DNA from 3 places in the Kitasatospora sp. NPDC092286 genome. Region 1 is predicted to be linked to each of the others. Evidence: riboswitches for the same ligand, from Rfam matches in the RefSeq annotation. Region 1 holds a riboswitch; each other region holds the start of a gene.

Region 1 (3,262 bases):
GCCGCAGTGCCCGGTAGACGCAGCGCAGCAGGGTCGACTTGCCGCTGCCGTTCGGTCCGACCAGGCCGACCACCTGTCCGGCGGCGGCGTCCAGGGTGATGTCGTGGACCAGCCGGGCGCCGGCGATGTCGACCGAGAGCCCGTCGACGGCGATGTCCAGGGCGGTCTCGCTGGCGGTCTCGATGGCGGTCTCCGGGGTGTCCGTGGTGTCGGTGCTCGGGTCGGCGTTCGCGCCGGTGCCCATCAGCGGCCTCCGAAGGAGTAGCCGCGGCGGCGCATCAGCAACAGGAAGCAGGGCACCCCGAGCACCGCGGTGACCACCCCGACCGGCAGCTCGGCGGGCGCCAGCAGGGTGCGCGAGACGATGTCCACCCAGACCAGCAGCAGCGCCCCGGCGAACGGCGCGACCAGCAGCACCCGGCGGTGGCCGGCGCCGACCAGCATCCGCACCAGGTGCGGCACCATCAGCCCGACGAAGCCGATCGCGCCGCTGACCGCGACGACGGTGCCGGTGACGGCCGCCGTCACCACGAACAGCTGCCGGCGCAGCCGGTCGGGGTCCACACCGAGCGAGGCCGCCGTCTCGTCGCCCATGGCGAGCGCGTCGAGGCGCCCGGCGGAGAGGGCGAGGCAGGCCAGGCCGGCCAGCACGGTGACGGCGGCGATCGGCACCGAGCCCCAGGTCGCCCCGCCCAGGCTGCCGAGCAGCCACATCATGGCGCTGCGGGCCGCCTCGCCGCGCGCGGCGCCGAACACCATCAGCGCCGTCACCGCGGAGAAGCCGTAGGACATCGCGGTGCCGGTGAGCACCAGCCGCAGCGGGGTGAGCCCGTAGGCGGTCCGGGCGGCCGCGTACACCAGCAGCATCGCCAGCAGGGCCGAGCCGAAGGCGGAGACCGAGAGCGCCCAGACCCCGAGCGAGGCGAAGGCGCCGAGCAGCAGGACGGCGTTGGCGCCGACCGCCGCGCCGGAGGAGATGCCGAGGACGAACGGGTCGGCCAGGGCGTTGCGGACCATGGCCTGCACGGCGACCCCGGTGGCCGCGAGCCCGGCGCCGACCACGGCGGCCAGTACGGTGCGCGGCAGCCGGATCTCCCAGACGATCGCGTACGCCGCCGCCTCCTCGGCCTCCAGCCGACCGCCCGTCAGCCCGGCGCCCAGCAGCCGCAGGACCCGGGACCAGCCGAGGTCGGAGGAGCCCAGGGCGACCCCGCAGACCAGCGACAGCAGCAGGGCCGCGGCCAGGCCGGCGGCCAGGGGCGCGGCGGGTATTCGACGGACCGGTGCGGTCACTGCGGTGCTCACGAGGGGGGCGCGCCTTCGCCTCGGGCCGTGGGCGGCGCGGGGCGGCGCGCCCGGGCCGTGGCGGGGCCGGGGCGCCATCCCCTCGCATTCCACGGCGAGTTGTCGGGAGGTCGGCGCCCCAGGGCGATCGGGCTCACGGGGCCGGGGCCCCGTCCACCGTTGCGGGTCAGCGCCGGATTCGGACCGGACTTCCCCCATGGGACGCCCTGGCAGCATAACAAGCGCTAAGGCCAGGCAACCCTTACAGGTGCCGCCGGGCATGTCCCGGAAACGCGCGACCGCCCCCGTCCGGTGTGGTGGTCCGGGCGGGGGCGGTCGACGGAGGCCGAGCGGCGGTCAGGCCTGCTTGGTCTCCCAGAAGATCTTGTCGACCTCGGCGATCAGGTCGAGCAGGGCCTGACCGGTGGCCGGGTCCGTCGACGCCTTGGCGGCCGAGGCGGCCTTCAGGGTGTCGTTGATCAGCTGGTGCAGCTGCGGGTACTTCTCGAAGTGCGGGGCCTTGAAGTAGTCGCTCCACAGCACCGAGATGTGGTGCTTGACGGCCTCGGCGCGCTGCTCCTTGATGATGACGGCGCGAGCGCGGAAGTGCGCGTCCTCGTTGGCCTGGTACTTCTCCTGGGTGGCCTTGACCGACTCGGCCTCGATCCGCGCCTGCGCCGGGTCGTACACGCCGCAGGGCAGGTCGCAGTGGGCGTGCGCGGTGGCACGCGGTGCAAACAGACGAGAGAACATGGGAGTCCTTCCTTAGATCGTCTTCCCGCGCCCGAGATTACCCTTCCGGTCACGGGGTTTCGCGATCGGTCGGTGGGCCTAGGGCAAAAGGCGGACCCGGAACCGGGTGAATCCGGACATCGGCGGGTGACGGTCCGTACGGCAGACTGGGACGCGGCGAGCCGGGAGGAGGAGTCGTGACGCGGATGGCGGAACCGGAGGGCGGCACCCGCGGGGGTGCCGCACCGTTCGGACTGATCGACGTGGCGGGGGACTCGATGGTGCCGACGCTGCGTGAGGGCGACCGGCTGCTGGTCCGGTACGGGGCGCGGATCAGGCCGGGCGCCGTGGTGGTGGTCCGCCACCCGTTGCAGCAGGACCTGCTCGTGGTGAAGCGGGCCGACGGCCGGCGCCCGAAGGGCTGGTGGCTGCTGTCCGACAACCGGCTGGTCGACAGCGACAGCCGCAGCTACGGCGCCGTCCCGGACGAGCTGGTGCTCGGCCGGGTGCTGCTGCGGCTGCGCCCCCGGCCGGCCTGGCTGGCCCCGGGCCGCCGGCTGGAGCGCCTGCTGCTGGGCCCGCTGGTCCGGGTGCCGGGCCTGGCCCGCCGGCTCGGCGTCTGGGTCCGGCCGGAGGATCTCTAGCCCGGAGGGCCGCTAGCCCCGCCCGGCCAGGACGGCGGCCTCCTGGCGCTTGCGGGCCCGGTACGCGGCGACGTTGGCGCGGGTGGCGCAGCGGTCGGAGCAGTACCGCCGGGAGCGGTTGGTGGAGGTGTCCAGGTAGGCGTTGCGGCAGGGCGCGGCCTGGCAGATGCCGAGCCGGTCGGCGCCCAGTTCGGTGAGGTGGACGGCCAGGCCCATGCAGGCGACCGCGCTGAAGTGGGCCGTGGCGGTGGGCGAGTTGTCGGCGAGGTGCAGGTGCCAGCGCGGGCGCCCGGCGTCGTCCAGGTAGTCGTGGCCGGAGACCAGCGGGCTGACGGGGTACTCCATCAGCAGGCTGTTCAGCAGGTCGACACCCCGGATCTCGTCCCCCTCGGCGGCGGCCTCGAAGACCCCGCGCAGCCGGGTCCGGACGGCACGCAGCCGGGGCAGGTCGGCTTCGTCGGCGAGCGCGGCGGCACGCGTGTTCTCGGAGAACAGGCCGCGGACGGCGTCGACCGAGGTCAGCGTGTCGGTGCCGCGCTCGGGCTCCTCGGTGTTCACCAGCCGGACGGCGAGGTCGGCGTACGAGGCGAGCTCCACGGTGG
Region 2 (3,262 bases), on a different contig from region 1:
GGGCAGCGGGACCGGTCGCGGGTACGGCGGCTGGCGAGGTTCGTCGTCCGGTTCGTCCACCTGCCGCAGATAGGAGTAGAGCAGCGGGCGCAGCAGCCGGGCGGACTGGCCCTGCCGGCCGAGCGAGCGGTCGGTGATCGGGCGCAGCGCGGCCCGGTCCGGCTTCGCCAGGGCCTGTTCCAGCTGGGTGAGCAGGTCGCCGTCGGGGTCGAGCGGCGGCGCGGCCTGGCCGAAGGCGTAGGTGGGGGAGCGGGGGTCGAGTTCGTCGGCGCCGGTGGCGACGAGCAGGGTGTGGCGTTCCAGGGCGGCGCCGTAGAAGGAGACCGAGCCGTGGTCGCCGATCAGGCAGTCGGCCGCGACGAGGGCGGCCTGCCAGCCCTGGTCGGGCGGGACGAGCCGCAGTCCGGACCGTTCGGCGGCGGCGAGCAGCGCCGCGGGGTCGTGCCGGGCCCAGATGTTGGGGTGCAGGACGACGGCGACGGTGTACTCGTCGGCGGGGAGCCGGCCGACCAGACGCAGCGGCAGGTCGGGGTGGCGTCCGAACAGGGAGTGCTCGCTCCAGGTCGAGTTGACGACGACCAGGCGGCGGCCGTCCACGGCGCCCAGCGCGGCGCGGTACCCGTCCCGGCCGTCCAGGCTGCGCAGCATCCGGTCGAAGCACGGGTCGCCGACCACGCGTGCGCGGGGCAGGGCCTCGGGGCAGGAGATCCGCAGCCGGTCGAGCTGCTCCTCGTGGGAGAGGCCGATCACCGCGGGGAACACCCGCCCCCAGTGGGTGAGTTCGCGGCGGGAGAGGCCGGCGGCGGAGACGGTGTCGCCGGTGGACCGGGTGACCAGGCGGTTGTAGCCGGCACCGTGCGGCAGCACGATCAGCGGGGCTTTCAGCCGGGCCATCGAGCGGTGCACCGCGCAGGCGACCGCGAGGTCGAACCGCCGCCGGGTGGCCTCGCGCCAGTCCAGCACGGTGATGCCGGTGAGGCCGGCGAGGAAGCCGTCGAGCCCGGTGGCGAACGCGGAGCCGGGGTTGACGGTGAGGTAGAGGCGGATGCCGTCCTGGCCGCGCAGCAGGGTGAGCACGTCCAGTACCCGGGTGGCGGAGGTGAGGGTGCGGGCGACCGCCAGCACGCGGGCCCTGACGGGCCGGGTGTCCCAGCGGTCGTCATCGGGCCAGGCGCGGGCCTGCGGGCGGAACGGCACACGAAGATCGTACTGAACCGCCCCTGGCCGGGGGCGGTTGTCCGGCTGTCCCCGAGGGCCGGTCAGCCGGCGGCCGCGGAGGGCTCGTGGTGCTCGGCGGCGGCACACGAGTCCAGCAGGGGGCGCATGCCGTCGTCCACGAGCCGGTAGCGCACCACGCGGCCGTCCTTGTCGCCGCTGACCACGCCGGCCGTGCGCAGCAGGCGCAGGGCCTGGGAGACGGCCGGGTCACGCATGCCGGTGGCGACCGCGAGGTCGGTGACGGCGAGCGGGCCTGCCCGGTGCAGGGCGAGCAGCAGGGCGAGCCGCCCGGGGTCGGCGAGCAGCGAGAACCGCTCGGCCCAGGACCGGACGTGCGCGGTGTCGCCGATCGCGGCGATGGCCTCGCAGACCCGGTGTCCGTCGATGGTGCGGTGGCCCGCGCGGTCGGCCGGTACGAGATGCATGGCCCCATTCTTGCAGTCCGCGTCCTGTGATTCTGAACACCTGCGCAGGTGCGCAGCCTTGCAAGGGTGTCCCACGGGCCCTACGGTGTTCCCCGCCGTGGTGCTCGGGAAGACCGGTGACGGATCCTCAGGGATCCCAGTCCGGAGCGGCCCTCGCCACTGTGATCGGGGGGAGTCGTCCGTACCCACGACGCCACTGGGCGCCTCGCGCGCCTGGGAAGGCGGGTACGGGAGCCCCGTAAGCCAGGAGACCGGCCACGGCATCTCACGAAGCCATTCCACGAGGTGCTGGAGCGTGATCCGAAGATGACCCTGCCCGAAACCGCCACCCCGGCGACACCGTCGGTGTTGCCCACTTTCCGTTGGAAACGCCAGGACACCATCCGCACGGCCGGGCTGATGGGGGTGATCCTGGCCATGCACGTGGCGGCGTTCGGGACGCTCATATTCCTGGTGGCACCGCACGAGTACACGGTCGGCACCCAGGTCTTCGGTGTGGGCCTGGGGATCACCGCCTACACCCTCGGCATGCGGCACGCCTTCGACGCCGACCACATCGCGGTGATCGACAACACCACCCGCAAGCTGATGGCGGACGGCAAGCGGCCGGTCTCCGTGGGCTTCTGGTTCGCGCTCGGGCACTCCTCGATGGTGGTGCTGATGGCCGCCCTGGTGGCGGGCGGGGCGCAGCTGGCCAACACGCTGATGGACGACGACTCCACCACCCACAAGTGGCTGGGCGTGGTCGGCACCACCGCCTCCGGTGCCTTCCTCTACCTGATCGGCGCGCTCAACCTGGCCGCCCTGCTCGGCATCCTGAAGGTGTTCCGGTCGATGCGGGCCGGCCGGTACGACGAGGCTGAGCTGGAGGAGCACCTCAACGCGCGCGGCTTCCTCGCCCGGGTGCTGAACCGGGCGACCCGCTCGATCACCCGGCCCGGCCAGATGTTCCCGGTGGGCATGGTGCTCGGCCTCGGCTTCGACACCGCGACCGAGGTGACCCTGATGGTGATGGCCGGCTCCGGCGCGGCGGCCGGTCTGCCCTGGTACGCGATCATCTGCCTGCCGCTGCTGTTCGCGGCGGGGATGAGCCTGTTCGACACGCTGGACGGGACGTTCATGAATTTCGCGTACCAGTGGGCGTTCGCCAATCCGGTGCGCAAGGTGTACTACAACCTGACCATCACTGGGCTGTCGATCGCGGTGGCGTTCATCATCGGCACCATCGAGCTGGTCGGGGTGCTGCACGAGAAGCTGGACCTCACCGACCCGGTCAGCGGGTGGATCGCCGACCTCTCGCTGGACAACGTCGGCTATGTGATCGTCGGCCTGTTCGTGGTGGTCTGGGTCGCGGCGATCGCCTACTGGCGGCTGGCCGGGGTGGAGCGGCGCTGGTCCCCGCAGACCCAGCACGCGGGGGCCCGGCCGACGCCGGCCGGGGAGGCCACGGAGGCCACGGAGGCCAAGGCCTGAGCCGGGCGCGGCCCGGCCCCGGCCCCGGCCCGGTCGGGCCCGCCCGACGGGCGGATCGGGGCGGCGCTCCGTAGGCTCGACGCATGGCTGATGCGTACGCGGGTCGGCGGGAGCGGCTGAGGGAGCACTGCGGTGCGACCGGGGCC
Region 3 (3,262 bases), on a different contig from region 1:
TCGGCTCCCCGGCGGTGGTCGGGGTGGGCGGGGTGGCGGTGAAGCCCGCCCCGGCGACCGCACGCAGCCCGTCGACGGAGGCGTAGGGGGAGGGGGCGGTGTCGGTGGGCAGGTACTTGAAGCCGCCACCGGGCTTGAACTGCTGGGAGATCAGGAAGTCGACCGGGGTCTTGCCGGTGCCGCTGGTGAAGTCGGCGCCCTGGGGGTTGATGCCGCAGGCGTTGAGACCGGAGACGGCCCAGCCGTTGGAGTCGGTGTTGGCGCCGAACATCGAGTTGAAGGCGCCGGAGGCGACGAGCTTGCCCTTGAGGAAGTTCTTGGCGGCGACGATCGCGGGGTCGGTGCCGGGCACGCCGCTGCTGCACAGCGAGGCCATGGCGGCGCCGGTCATGTCGATGTCACCGGCCTGGGCGAGTGCGGCCGGATCGCCGGCGGCCTTGCCGAAGTTCCAGCCCCCGTCGTTGTGCTGGTTGGCGCGGACCGCCGTGACCGAGGCGTCGAGCAGGGCCTGCGGCACCCGCTGGGCACCGCTCTGCGTCCTGGCGCCGCCGAGGGCGAGCAGGCCGAACACGGTGCCGTTGAAGTTGGCGGACGGGCCGTAGTAACCGGGCTCGGCGGTCTGCCAGTAGGCGGCGACGTCCGCGATGAGGTTGCGGCCGGGGCCGACGCGCGCGGGGTCGATCCCGGCGGCGTAGGCGTTGAGGACGCCCCGCTCGTAGTCGGTGACGACGGGCGCGGCGCTCGGCCAGGTGGTGGCGGCGAGCTGGTTGCGGTACACCAGGCGGGCGTTCCTGGTGGCGTCGCCGCCCGGGGCCACGTCCGCCGCGGCGGTGCCGGCGGCCGCCAGCGCGCTGAACGCCCACTCGTTGGAGAGGCCCCCGCCGGTGACGTAGCTGCCGTCGGCGGCCTGGAGGGACTTCAGATAGGTGACGCCGGTGCTCTTCGAGGTGGCTGTCTGGGCCGGGGTGGCGGTCGCGTGGGCGGGGACGGCGGAGAGCAGCAGGGCGCCGGCCGTTATCGGGACGGCCACCGCGGAGGAGACGCGCGAGGAGGAGAGGAGGGACGACACGGGGCGGGCTCCTTGGAGTGATGGGCGCCGACCCGGCTCCGGGCCCCGGGGCTCCCTCGGGAGTTCGGCGGCCGGAGCGGCCGCCGCCCGGATCGCGTGGGCAGGCTTTCGCCGGTGGTACGTGGCCGGGCGGGCATTCGGGCTCGGGACGGCGGAACCGCCCCATACCGTTGCGCGTCAGCCCTGGAATCGCACCAGGTTCCCCCGCTCGGCCACCGGGGACGCTACCGCACGGTGCCGCCACCGGCGAGGTGTCCAAGGCGACATGACGACTCATTGACGGCCGACGCGGGAGCGTGGTCTGATGAACCGTTTTTCATCCTCGGCAGTAGGGGAAGCCGGTCCAACTCCGGCGCTGACCCGCAACCGTAGATCCGCCCCTCCGGGCGGATGAGCCGGACTGCCTGCGCCGAGGGCCTGTTCAGAAGCACTTGCGTCGTCGAGGACTACGACGCGGTCGGGACGGTCCCCATGCCGGGGAGCCGTCGGCTGCGCCGTGACACCCCGTCGACCGATCAGGGAGTCGCCGGTGAGGGTCAACAGCACGCGCACACGTCACAGAGCCCGGGGTCTGACGTCCCTGCTGGCCACCGGCGCCGTCGCTGCCGCCGCGGGCGGTACGGTCCTGCTCGGCCACCCCGGTACCGCGGCCGCCGACCCGATCGAGGAGTGCACCGCCACCACCGGCGCGATCGTCGCCGTGGACTTCGGCCACTGGGGCGGCGGGGTCGTCCGCGGCTGCGACGCCCACCCCACCACCGGGATGAACCTGCTGCACAACGCCGGCTTCACCACCACCGGCACCGAGCACGACGGCCCGGCGTTCATCTGCCGGCTCGGCAACGGCACCTTCAACAGCGGCACCCAGTACCCGACAGCCGCCGAGGAGCCCTGCGTCAACACCCCACAGGCCACCGCGTACTGGTCGTACTGGATCGCCGAACCCGGTCGGCAGACCTGGTCCTACAGCCAGTTCGGCGCCGCCACCCAGAAGCCGAAGCCCGGCGAGGTCGAGGCCTGGGTGTACGGCGGCACCGACATCGGCGGCACCAGCGGGGCACCCTCCTTCACCCCGGACTCCGTCCGCGCCGAGAACGGCGCCGGTCCGTCCCCCTCGGCCTCCGCCTCCCCCTCGGCGTCCATCTCCCCCTCGACGTCCCCGAGCCCGACCGGCCCGTCGCCCGCCGCGGGCGACCCCGTCGCGGCGGCCGCCTGGCTGGCCGGCCGGCTCGTCGACGGCGACCACATGGAGAACTGGGCCTTCGAGGGCCCCGACCTCCCCCGGACGTCCCTCACCGCGATCGCCCTCGCCGCCGCCGGGACGGAGGACCCGGCCCTGCGCAAGGTCCTCGCCTACCTCGCCGCCCACACCGACGCGTTCCTCCTCCCGGACGGGCCGTCCGCCAAGCCCGACGCCAGGGCCGCCGCGCTGCTGGCCCTGGTCGCCGAGAGCACCGGCGGCAACCCCCGTGCCTTCGGCGGCCGCGACCTGATCGCCGCGCTCACCGACCACGTCTGTGCCTCGGCCGGCGAGAACGGCAAGTGCACCGCCGCCGGGGACTTCCACGGTGCGGCCTCGCCCTGGGTCCAGGCCCTGGGCGTCATCGCCCTGCAGCGGGCCGAGGTCGCTCCGCCCGCCTCGGCGCTCACCCGGTTCACGGCGCTCCAGTGCGCCGACGGCGGCATCGCCGGAGCGATGATCGTGGCGGGCGACTACTGCGAGTCCGATCCGTCCGGCACCGCTCTCGCCGTTCTCGCCCTGCGCAAGGCCGGCGGCTTCGAGCAGACGGCGAAGAAGGCCGCCGACCAACTGGCCGCGAGCCAGCAGGCCGACGGCTCCTACCTCCCCTACACCGGCGCCGCGGGCGGCGACACCGGCAGCACCGCCCGCGTGGCCCAGGCTCTCAAGGCCACCGGCCGGAGCGCCGGACAGACCGCCGCCAGGACCTGGCTCGCCGCCCGGCAGGGCCAGGACGGCGGCTTCGGCACCGACGAGTCGACCACCGAGTCCGACCCGGACGCCACCGAACAGGCCATCCTCGCGCTGACCGGCACCGACCCGACCGGCGTCCGGCACGACCCGAACGCGGCCACGACCGCGCCGCCCGGCCCGCACCCCGGGAAGACCCCCGATCTCGGCAAGGGCAGCGCCTACCTGACCGACCCGGCACGCCTGATCGACGGTCACTACTA

What was found. A riboswitch is a leader RNA that binds a small molecule or an ion and turns the genes downstream of it on or off. The one in region 1 is predicted to bind cobalamin.
Region 2: it holds a riboswitch for cobalamin, as region 1 does, so the genes downstream of both, ACIQIB_RS21840 (HoxN/HupN/NixA family nickel/cobalt transporter) here and ACIQIB_RS08960 (FecCD family ABC transporter permease) in region 1, are expected to answer to the same signal.
Region 3: it holds a riboswitch for cobalamin, as region 1 does, so the genes downstream of both, ACIQIB_RS05935 (prenyltransferase/squalene oxidase repeat-containing protein) here and ACIQIB_RS08960 (FecCD family ABC transporter permease) in region 1, are expected to answer to the same signal.

What each region holds. Positions count from the first base shown of each region.
Region 1 covers NZ_JBIVRD010000007.1:20,870-24,131, reverse strand. Annotated here, with positions in the region: gene ACIQIB_RS08965 (ABC transporter ATP-binding protein) at 1-244, opposite strand, end outside; gene ACIQIB_RS08960 (FecCD family ABC transporter permease) at 244-1,383, opposite strand; cobalamin riboswitch at 1,410-1,529, opposite strand; gene sodN (superoxide dismutase, Ni) at 1,642-2,037, opposite strand; gene sodX (nickel-type superoxide dismutase maturation protease) at 2,223-2,660, shown strand; gene ACIQIB_RS08945 (CGNR zinc finger domain-containing protein) at 2,673-3,257, opposite strand.
Region 2 covers NZ_JBIVRD010000021.1:33,570-36,831, forward strand. Annotated here, with positions in the region: gene ACIQIB_RS21830 (hypothetical protein) at 1-1,197, opposite strand, end outside; gene ACIQIB_RS21835 (metalloregulator ArsR/SmtB family transcription factor) at 1,260-1,643, opposite strand; cobalamin riboswitch at 1,725-1,918, shown strand; gene ACIQIB_RS21840 (HoxN/HupN/NixA family nickel/cobalt transporter) at 1,950-3,116, shown strand; gene ACIQIB_RS21845 (aminopeptidase P family protein) at 3,200-3,262, shown strand, end outside.
Region 3 covers NZ_JBIVRD010000004.1:22,472-25,733, forward strand. Annotated here, with positions in the region: gene ACIQIB_RS05930 (hypothetical protein) at 1-1,069, opposite strand, end outside; cobalamin riboswitch at 1,180-1,304, opposite strand; cobalamin riboswitch at 1,357-1,496, shown strand; gene ACIQIB_RS05935 (prenyltransferase/squalene oxidase repeat-containing protein) at 1,599-3,262, shown strand, end outside.